Regions from separate parts of the Aeromonas sp. MTB genome, predicted to be linked through region 2. Evidence: riboswitches for the same ligand, from Rfam matches in the RefSeq annotation. Region 2 holds a riboswitch; the other holds the start of a gene.
The links. A riboswitch is a leader RNA that binds a small molecule or an ion and turns the genes downstream of it on or off. The one in region 2 is predicted to bind cyclic di-GMP.
Positions count from the first base shown of each region.

Region 1: linked by a shared signal. The riboswitch ahead of gbpA (N-acetylglucosamine-binding protein GbpA) and the one ahead of WBR25_RS04465 (glycosyl hydrolase family 18 protein) in region 2 are both predicted to bind cyclic di-GMP.

Region 1 is NZ_CP147026.1:4,030,941-4,035,991, forward strand. It holds gene WBR25_RS18415 (M3 family metallopeptidase) at 1-1,118, opposite strand, end outside; gene WBR25_RS18420 (methyl-accepting chemotaxis protein) at 1,395-3,077, shown strand; cyclic di-GMP riboswitch class I at 3,342-3,427, shown strand; gene gbpA (N-acetylglucosamine-binding protein GbpA) at 3,493-4,914, shown strand; gene cbl (HTH-type transcriptional regulator Cbl) at 4,974-5,051, opposite strand, start outside.
Region 2 is NZ_CP147026.1:949,447-954,497, forward strand. It holds gene WBR25_RS04460 (sensor domain-containing diguanylate cyclase) at 1-1,154, opposite strand, end outside; cyclic di-GMP riboswitch class I at 1,470-1,557, shown strand; gene WBR25_RS04465 (glycosyl hydrolase family 18 protein) at 1,657-4,269, shown strand; partial or broken gene WBR25_RS04470 (M66 family metalloprotease) at 4,343-5,051, shown strand, end outside.

The DNA.
Region 1 (5,051 bases), 1.5 Mb from region 2:
TCGCAGAACATCGACTGGGTCTCGGCATAAGCCATGGAGGTGGGCGGAAACTCCTGTGAGAAGCAGGGGGCATTGCCGGTGACATTGGCAAAATGCGCGGCATGGCCACCCTCGTGGAACAGGGTGTTGAGGCCACTCCAGCCGCTGCCCACCTGCGCCGGATCGGCCAGGCTGGTGAAATTGACCACAGCCGGCACCCACTCCCCCTGCTGGAAGAAGCTAGGTACCGGGCCGTGGCAGAAGCCGTTCTCATACTTCCCCTCCCGGGTCAGCAAATCCAGCGTCAGGGTCGCCCCGCGATACTGGATGCCGAGCCGGCGGAAGCTCTCGACCCAATCCCGCAGCGCCCGCGAGAAGGGCACGTAAGGATCGAGCTGGCGGGTCACATCGCCGCTCACGCTGTAACGCAGGTTGTGAGGCAGCAGTGCCGCCTCGCCCTTGGCGGCCTTCAGCTCGACCAGACTCTGCTGCAACCGGGCGTCGGTGCGGGCAATAAAGTCGTCGAGGATGGCGAAAAGCTGCTCCGGGCTCATCTGCTCGTTCTTGCGCACCTTGTAGTCGAAGTAGTCGCGATAGCCCATGGCGCGGGCAAAGCGGTTGCGGATCGCCACCACCTCGAGAAAACCGTTGCCGACCACCCACTGCTCCAGAGTGTGGAACATGGCGAGCGCGCTCTGGCGCACCGCCTCGTTCGGGCTGGCGGCGAGCGAGGTACTGGCGGCGGGCAGGCTGCCTGCGACCTGCTGGCCCTGCTCATCCAGCAGGGTCAGTTTCAGCCCCTTGCGGCGGGCGAACAGCTCCGCCTCGGCGGCTACCAGCTCATCCATCAGGGCGGCAGCGGCGGGATCTTCAATCACATTGCACTCGAAGAAGGCGATCCAGCCTTGCAGACCGCCCTTGAGGTCATCCTCGTCGGCCTGCACCAACATCTCCCGCAATTCGGGCAGACGGGCCGGATTGGCACAAAAGGCCTTGTAGGCCTGCTCGGCCGCGGTGAAACCGGCCTGATCATCGCTGGTGCCCATATAGGTGGACCAGAAGAGATCCTCCTTGCGCCTGTGCACCTGCAGGTAGTCGGCGTTGAGCTGGTTGAAGTAATTCCTGGCAATGGAACTCATAAATTCCCTCTTGTTATGGGGTCACCCGCAGCGGGGCCCACTCCTTTTTTTGAAGAAATGCCAAACCATTCACACTCTTTGGCAAAAATTGCGCTGGGATGCGCATCAACACGCTACCAAAAAGTGGGGGTTGCTGTCTGCTGACTATACTGATGTTAAAACGCTCATTTGAGAAAGCTCGGCAAGAGACTGAAAGTAAATGAGTTGTTAACTCTTACAAACTGGCTGACGCGGTACAGAGCCACATAAAATCAACAGGGAAATGAGGGTTTAGTCATGTTCAAGCTCGGTGATATTACCGTGAGCCGCAAATTGATCTTGCTGCTCGCACTGGCGTTTGTCGGTTTTGTCTCGCTGCTGCTTATCTCGGCCAACGCGCTCCAGCGCAATCTGATGAGCGAGCGAGAGGCGCGGCTCAATGCGGTACTGGAGCAGGCCATGAGCCAGATCCAGTTTCTGGCCAGCACCCTGCCAGCAGAGCAGGCTCAGCAGGAGGCGCGCAAGCTGCTGACCAACACCCGCTTTGATGGCAACAACTACCTGTTCGTCATCGACGAGAACCGCACCATGGTGGTTCACCCCATCCGTCCCGAACTGGTCGGCCAGAAGATGGGTGAAGGAGGTGCCGCCACCTCCGGGCAGTTCTGGTATCAGATGGTGGATATCGCCAAAGGGGGCAAACAGGGCACTCTGCAATATGTGTGGGTCGGCCCATCGGGTGAGACCGCCGACAAGCTCTCCATGGTATCCGGCTATCAGCCCTGGGGCTGGATCCTCGGTTCCGGCATGCTGCTGCAGGATATTCAGCAGACCATCTGGGCCCAGTACATGAAGATGGGGACCGCCACCGCCATCGTGATCCTGCTGATGGGGTTGCTGGGCTGGCGCATCACCCACTCCATCGTCTCCCCCCTCAGCCAGATCAACCACGCTATGCAACGAGTCGCCAAGGGGGATCTGGTGGTAAGCATCCCGGTACAGGGCAAGGATGAGCTGGGAGTGGTCGCCCGCTGCACCAACCAGAGTCTCGATGCCATCCGTCACGCCCTGCTGGAGGCCAGTCAGGGGGCTCGCAACGTGGCCGATGCCGCCCTGCGCATCGCCGCCTCCGCCGAGCAGACCAATCAGGCGGTCACCAGCCAGCGGGATCAGCTGGCCCAGCTCGCTACCGCCATGAACGAGATGAGCGCCACCATCTCCGATGTGGCTGGGCACGCCGAAAATACCGCGCGGGATACCCAGGAAGCGACCGGTGAAGCGGGTCTCGGCAACCGTGACGTTCATGCAAGCGTGCACGGTATCAAGGCGCTGGCCACCGAGGTGGAGCAGGCCACCCAGCAGGTCAACCAGCTCAAAGAGGGGGTGATGCAGATCAGCGAAGTGACCGCCGTCATCAGCGCCATTTCGGAGCAGACCAACCTGCTGGCCCTCAACGCTGCCATCGAAGCAGCCCGTGCCGGCGAGCAGGGACGGGGCTTTGCCGTGGTGGCCGACGAGGTGCGCCAGCTGGCCAGCCGCACTCGCCAATCCACCGAAGAGATCCAGAGCACCATTGCCCAGCTGCAGCAACGAGCCGTCACCGCCGCCAATGCCATGGACACCAGCCGCAAACTGGCGGAGAGCAGCGTCAACCAATCCCAGCAGGCGGGGCAGGATCTCACCCTGATCGTCAACCACATCCAGCATGTAAGCGACATGGCGACCCAGATCGCTACCGCCGCCGAGCAGCAGAGCATGGTGGCCGAGGATATGAACCGCAACGTCAGCGGCATCAACGACTCGGCGCTGGAGATGTCCCAGTCCGCCTCGCAACTGGCGCAGGAGAGCGAGCTGCTGGCCGGTCTCTCCCGCAGCCTGGATGAGCGACTTGCGGTGTTCAAACTGGGCAAGGAGTCCTCCACTGCACCAATGATGGCTCCCGTATCTCTCCCCTCCGGCGAGCAGCGCGCCCGTCATTGATGGCGTCAACCTGTGTCGCCTTGTCACCCGACCTGCCAGCCAAGCTGGCAGGTTTTTTTACGCCGCCAACACGCAATCAGCATGCATCTTATCGGCATATTCAACAGCATTCGACGCCATTCACAAATTAGAGAACAATTTAAAAACAGTCAGTTAGAATGAGCAATGTGCCGTTGAACGGTGCATTTAAACATTTAACTTCAAATAATTAATCAATGCAGTGCACAATGCTGATGGCCGAACATTTGGCCCATCAATAACCATCTAGTCATTTGGCAAACTGACCGAAAGGTCGGGACGCAAAGCCTCCGGTCTACAGACGTTTTGTCCAGGATAGCGGGGTTGCCACACGCAAGTGTGCATCGGGGAACTCCCTGGCCAACTGACTGCCCACATCTATCGAACAGAGGAATGTATGGCAGCAAAAATCCAACTCAATCACATCGCGGCGATGCTGGCCCTGCTGGCCAGCGGCAGCGCCCTGGCTCATGGCTACATCAGCCAGCCTGAGAGTCGCAACTACCTGTGCAAAACCGGTGGCAACAGCCAGTGTGGCGGCGTGCAGTGGGAGCCCCAGAGCGTGGAGGGCCCCTCAGGCTTCCCGCAAACCGGCCCGCAGGATGGACAAATCGCCTCGGCGGGTAGCCCGCGCTGGAGCGAGCTGAACATCCAGACCAGCGACCGCTGGACCAAGCGTGAAGTACAGCCCGGCCCCTTCGCCATCAGCTGGACCTTCACTGCCAACCATGTCACCCGCAACTGGCGCTACTACCTCACCAAGCAGGACTGGAACCCCAACCAGCCGCTCACCCGCGCCTCGTTTGACCTGACCCCCTTCTGCGTCATCGACGGCAATATGGTGCAGCCGCCCAAGCAGGTGACCCACAACTGTGTCCTGCCGGAGCGCACCGGTTATCAGGTGATCCTCGGCGTGTGGGAAGTGGGCGATACCAGCAACAGCTTCTACAACATCATCGATGCCAAGTTCAAAGATGGCAGCCAGCCGCCGCTGGAGTGGAGCCAGGCAGGCACCATCTACCCCTCCATCGACCTCGCGATGGGTGACAAGGCGATGACCCGGGTATTCGATGCCAACGGCGAGCGCCCTGATCTGCAAACCGTGCTGACCATCACCACTGCCGAGCAGGGCCAGAAGAACAACTGGGCCCATGCTCTCGCCAGCAAGATCAACGCCGAGCAGAGCCTGATCCGCGCCGGTCAGCAAGGAGCCGATGGCCAGTTCAATCCGGTCTACGGTATGAACCCCGTCTATCTGCATCGAGACAGCAAACTGGATCGAGTCGAGATTGATCTGCAACAGCTGCAGCCGCCGGTAGTGGACAACATCAGCGTCAGCGGTCTGGCCAGCGACTATGTGCTGGACAACGGCAAGGCCACCCTCGATTTCACCGTCACCGCACAGGGCGATCTGGCCGTCACCAACACCCTCTATGACCACGGCGGCGTCGCCAAGGGTGAAAGCAGTGCCGACATCAAGGACAGCAGCCACACCTTTACCATGGCGCTGGAAGGGCTCAAGGCAGGTCACCACCAGCTGGTGATCAAGGCCACCCCGAAAGCGGGCGGCGAGACCATTCAGCAGACCATGGATCTGATGTTCAAGGAGCAGAGCAGCGGCGAATACGACTTCGTCTTCCCGAACTCGCTCAAATCCTATGCCGCCGGCACCAAGGTGCAGCAGCCGAAAAATGGCAAGGTCTATCAGTGCAAGCCCTTCCCCTACAGCGGCTACTGCCAGCAGTGGACCACCACTACCACCCAGTACGAGCCGGGCATCGGCTCCCACTGGCAGATGGCGTGGGATGAAGTGAAGTAACTCGCCACCGGATAGCAAAAGGGGAGCCAATGGCTCCCCTTTTGCTCTTCTCTTCCGATTCAAATCTGGAAGTCGATGGCAGGCTCGCTGCCCATGGCGCGGGCCTGAATATCCGCCAGCGCCAGCTCGGGGTTGCA
Region 2 (5,051 bases):
GCATCGGCTCTGGCAAACGCGGCAGCAAAGTCGCCGCGATAGGGGGCCATCCCCATGCTGCACGAGATAGTCGGGGAGGCGCTGGCCAGCATGGCCGTCAGCCTGGCCATCGTCTGTTGCAGCTCGGTCGGTGTCAGAGTGGTGAGCAGCACAAACTCATCCCCGCCGAAGCGGGCGGCAATCACCCCCTGACCGAAGTGCTGGCGTATGCCATCTGCGATAAGGCGCAGGGCCTGATCACCGGCCAAATGGCCACTGCTGTCATTGAGCTGCTTGAGATTATCCATGTCGATCAGCAGCAGGGTGCCTTCCGGCTGTGCTTGCAGAGCGAGTTCGAATTGCTGTCGATTGGCGAGCCCGGTCAGCTGGTCGGTATTGGCCAGCTGATAGATGCGGCGGGACTGCTGATAAATGGTGATGGCGTGGCGAATATCCCGCGCCAGGATCGCCATCAGGTGGCTGTCGTAGCGGGTAAAGGCATTACGTTTGCTGCTGTCCATATTGATCATGCCGTAGAGCTGACCATCGATATGGATCGGGGTCGCCAGCGTGGCCTGGATGGGCAGGTCGGTGCAGTTGACCAGCAGCTCTCTGTCCTGTTCGGACAGGGGCATGGTGGCATTTATCTTCGACAGGTCGTTGATCAGCAGTGTTTTGTTGCAGCGCCCCTGAGTCAGCTTGTACTGAAAGGTGTGCTCCAGCGGCAGATTGATCCGCCGCAGTTTCACCAGATCCATGCCGATGGCCGCTTCATATCTCAACATGCCTGTGCCCGGCAGCAGCTTGATCAGGCAGCCCATCTCGGCTCCCGGGATCAACATTACGGCTCGTCTGAGCAGATCCTCCAGAAAGGCCTCTTCGGTCTGGTATTGCGCCGAGTTGCGGGCCAGTTCGGCGGTGGTTTCGTTGATCTTGAGCGCCTCACTCAGATGCTGCCACTGGCGGTGCAGATGGTAGCGGTAGTGGCGATAGAGCCAGAAGGTGCAGATAAGGTAGCTCTGGACTAGCAAGGTGCTGGCAAGCGGCGCCCTTTGCCAGCCATTGAGGCTGTTGATAAGCCAGATCATCCCGGCCAGTGGCAAGGCATAAATCGTCAAACGAACAAATTTGTCGTATCTGGATAACCGGGTGCGTGAGGGCAGTTCGTTGGGCATGAAGACACCTGCTGGCCATGCAAAGCGGCGATTATAAATTCATTAGTTGCGACACAGATGGGTCTTTTGTCGCATATTGTTCTTACTCATTGATTTTTCTCAATTTGGTGTGATGCAGATCAAAAAAATGGTGTGAGGTATCTGGTTGGAGGTGATGAGATTAGGTCTGCATATCCGGCTGTTTTTTAAACATTAATTTCTTGAAAGTGGGTAATTGTCAGGGTTGGTAACTGGTGGGCTGGCAATGGTCCGATTTGCTTACTTATCAGAATTACCCTACAGTCAATCGGCGATTATTTATCGCCAGAAATAACGTTGTGACAAGGGCAAACCGATTGAAAAGTCGGGACGCAAAGCTTCCGGTCTAAGGGTCAAGACGGCCTAGGATAGCGGGGCCACCACAGTAGAATGCAGGCTGCCTTTGCCAAGGGGTGGCCGTTTTTGTGTCACCTGTCGTGTTGCGTTGCCCTTTCGTTTTTCCAATAACGAAAAGGAAAGCAATATGCTAAGTCCAAAACCTGCACTGCTGGCCATGATGGTCGGCACCCTGCTCGCCTCCGCCGCCGCTTATGCGGCGGCTCCCGGCAAACCCGCCATCGGTTGGGGCCCCACCAAGTTTGCCATCGTCGAAGTCAGCCAGTCCGCGACCGCTTATAACGAGCTGGTCAAGGTGAAGAATGGCGCCGATGTGACCGTCACCTGGAATATCTGGAACGGCGATATCGGCCAGAGTGCCAAGGTGCTGCTGGATGGCAAGGAGGTGTGGTCCGGTCCCTCTTCCGGCGCTGGCACAGCCACCTTCAAGGTGCACAAGGGGGGCCGCTATCAGATGCAGGTCGCGCTGTGCAACGGCGATGGCTGCACCCTGTCTGATGCCAAGGAGATCGTGGTCGCCGATACCGATGGCAGCCACCTCGCACCGCTCAAGCCTGCCCTGCAGGAGAATAACAAACCCTATGTCAACAAGTCCGGCAAGGTGGTCGGTACCTACTATGTGGAGTGGGGGGTCTATGATCGCAACTTCACCGTGGACAAGTTGCCGGCCCAGAACCTGACCCATATCCTCTATGGCTTCACCCCGATCTGTGGCGGTGATGGCCTCAACGACAGCCTCAAAGAGATTGCCGGCAGCTTCCAGGCGCTGCAACGTGCCTGTGCCGGGCGCAAGGATTTCCAGGTCGCCATTCACGATCCCTGGGCCGCGCTGCAAAAAGGGCAGGGGTCACTGGTCGCCTGGGATGAGCCCTACAAGGGCAACTTCGGCAATCTGATGGCTCTCAAGCAGGCTTATCCGGACCTGAAGATCCTCCCCTCCGTCGGTGGCTGGACCCTCTCCGACCCCTTCTTCTTCATGCATGACAAGGCCAAGCGTGACGTGTTCGTCGCCTCGGTCAAGGAGTTCCTGCAGACCTGGAAGTTCTTCGACGGTGTCGATATCGACTATGAGTTCCCGGGCGGCGACGGTGCCAACCCCAATCTGGGGGACAAGACCAAAGATGGTGAAACCTATGTGCTGATCATGAAGGATCTGCGCGCCATGCTCGACGAGTTGGAGGCCGAGACCGGTCGCACCTATCAGCTCACCTCTGCCATCGGTGCCGGTTACGACAAGATTGAGGATGTGGATTACAAGGCTGCCCAGCAGTACATGGATCACCTCTTCGTGATGAGTTACGACTACAACGGTGCCTGGAGCAATACCTCCCTGGGTCATCAGGCCAACCTCTATCAGGCCACCAACGGCTCGGCCAACAAGCGCTACAACACTGATGCAGCGGTGCAGCAGTTGCTGGCGCAGGGGGTCGACTCCGGGAAGCTGGTGATCGGTGCCGCCGCCTACGGTCGCGGTTGGAAAGGGGTGAGCGGTTATCAGGGCAATGACCCCTTCACCGGCACCGCCACCGGCAAGATCAAGGGCACCTGGGAAGATGGCGTGCTGGATTATCGCCACATCGTCAACAGCCACATGGGGGCGGGCTGGGAGTACAACTACGACGAGACTGCCGAAGCGGCCACCCTGTTCAAGCCCTCCACCGGCGAGCTGATCACCTATGACGACGAGCGCTCGGTCAAGGCGAAAGGCCAATACGTGCTGGCCAACAAGCTGGGCGGGCTCTTCTCTTGGGAGATCGATGCCGACAACGGCGACATCCTCAACGCCATGCATGAAGGTCTCGGTCACGGTGAAGGGGTTACCCCGCCAGCCAACAAGCCGCCAGTAGCCAACGCGGGCAGCGATCTGAGTGTCACCGGCCCGACCGAGGTGACGCTGGATGGCTCAGCCTCCCATGATCCGGAAAAAGGCTCTCTGACCTACAGCTGGAAGCAGGTCTCCGGCCCGCAAGCTGTGCTGGGCGATACCACGCAGGCCAAGGTGCGGGTCGATGTGAATGCCGTCAGTGCAGATACCGCGCTGGTATTCGAACTGACTGTGACTGATGACCATCAACTGACCGCCAGGGATCAGGTGGTGGTGACCAACAAGGCGCCGCAGCCCAACCTGCCTCCGGTGGTGACTTTGCCTGCCAGCGTCAAGGTGGAAGAGGGCAAGCAGGTGACCATCACTGCCAAGGCATCCGACCCCAACGACGACGAGCTGATCTATCAATGGCAAGTGCCTGCCGGTATCACGGCGACCGGCCAGAACAGCGCCACCCTGGTGGTCACCGGTCCGGCGGTGGATGTCGAAACCGGTTATGACCTCTCTGTGACCGTCTCCGATGGCGCACTCGATGCCAACGCGGCCACCCGTCTCACCGTCACGCCAATCAACGAAGGCGGTGAAGGGGGCTCTTGCAACACCACAGATCCGGAAGCAGCCAACGTTCCCGCATGGCAGGCCAGCAAGGTCTACAACGGCGGTGACAAGGTGAGCCATAACCAGCTGGTATGGCGTGCCAAGTACTGGACTCAGGGTAATGAGCCGAGCCGAGCCGCCGATCAGTGGGCGCTGGTGAGTCAGGTTGATCTGGGCTGGAACGCAGCCGTTGCCTACAACGGCGGGGATCTCACCAACCACAACGGCCGTCAGTGGAAGGCCAAGTGGTGGACTCAAGGCAATGAGCCGGGCAAGCACGATGTCTGGCTGGTTATCGGGGCAGCAAGCTGTAACTGAGGCCTCCTCACCGATGACGGGGCATGGCGACATGCCCCTCATTCCCGGTAGCAATATGAACGAGAACCCGACAATGACCACAAATGTGACCCGAATCGCTGCCCTCATCATGGCAACCCTGGCGGCTGGCCCCTTGTCTGCCACCACCTCGCCCCTGATATTCAATGAGACGACACCGCAAAGCGATCTGACCGGCAGCCTGGCTGCCAGCGTGCAGTTTGCCCAGAGCCAGATCCTGCCGTCTCATCCCAAGGAGGGGGATCGCCAACCCATCCTGACCAGCCTGCGCAAGAGCCTGCTGCTGGTGAAACCGCTCCAGGCCGACGGGGTGACCCAGATGACGGTGGAGGCCCGTGACGGCAGTGGCACGCTGCTTGGCACCCTGACCTTGTCACCGCCATCGGCGCTGCCCGAGACTGTCTACCACCTCGCGGGGGTTCCCGAAGGGGGAGTGAGCTTCATCCCGGAGAGCGGCAGCACTGCCGTCATCAGCAGCAGTGCTGATTTGGCCAAACTGAACGACAAGAGCGGCGCCTTCCTCAAGGAACGGCTGACCGGGCGCGCGCTGGTGGAGATCCAGACCGCCGACGGCCGCTGGGTTCGGGATATTTACCTGCCCGTAAGCCCGGAGCTGGAGGGCAAGATGGTGCGGATCCGCTCCAGCGCCGGTTATAACTCGACGGCCTTCTATGGCGAGCGACAGGTGACCGTCTCCCGTGGCCAGACCCTGCAGTTCAAGTTTGCCAATGGGCAGTGGTTCCGTGAGGGGGAGCTGGAGAACA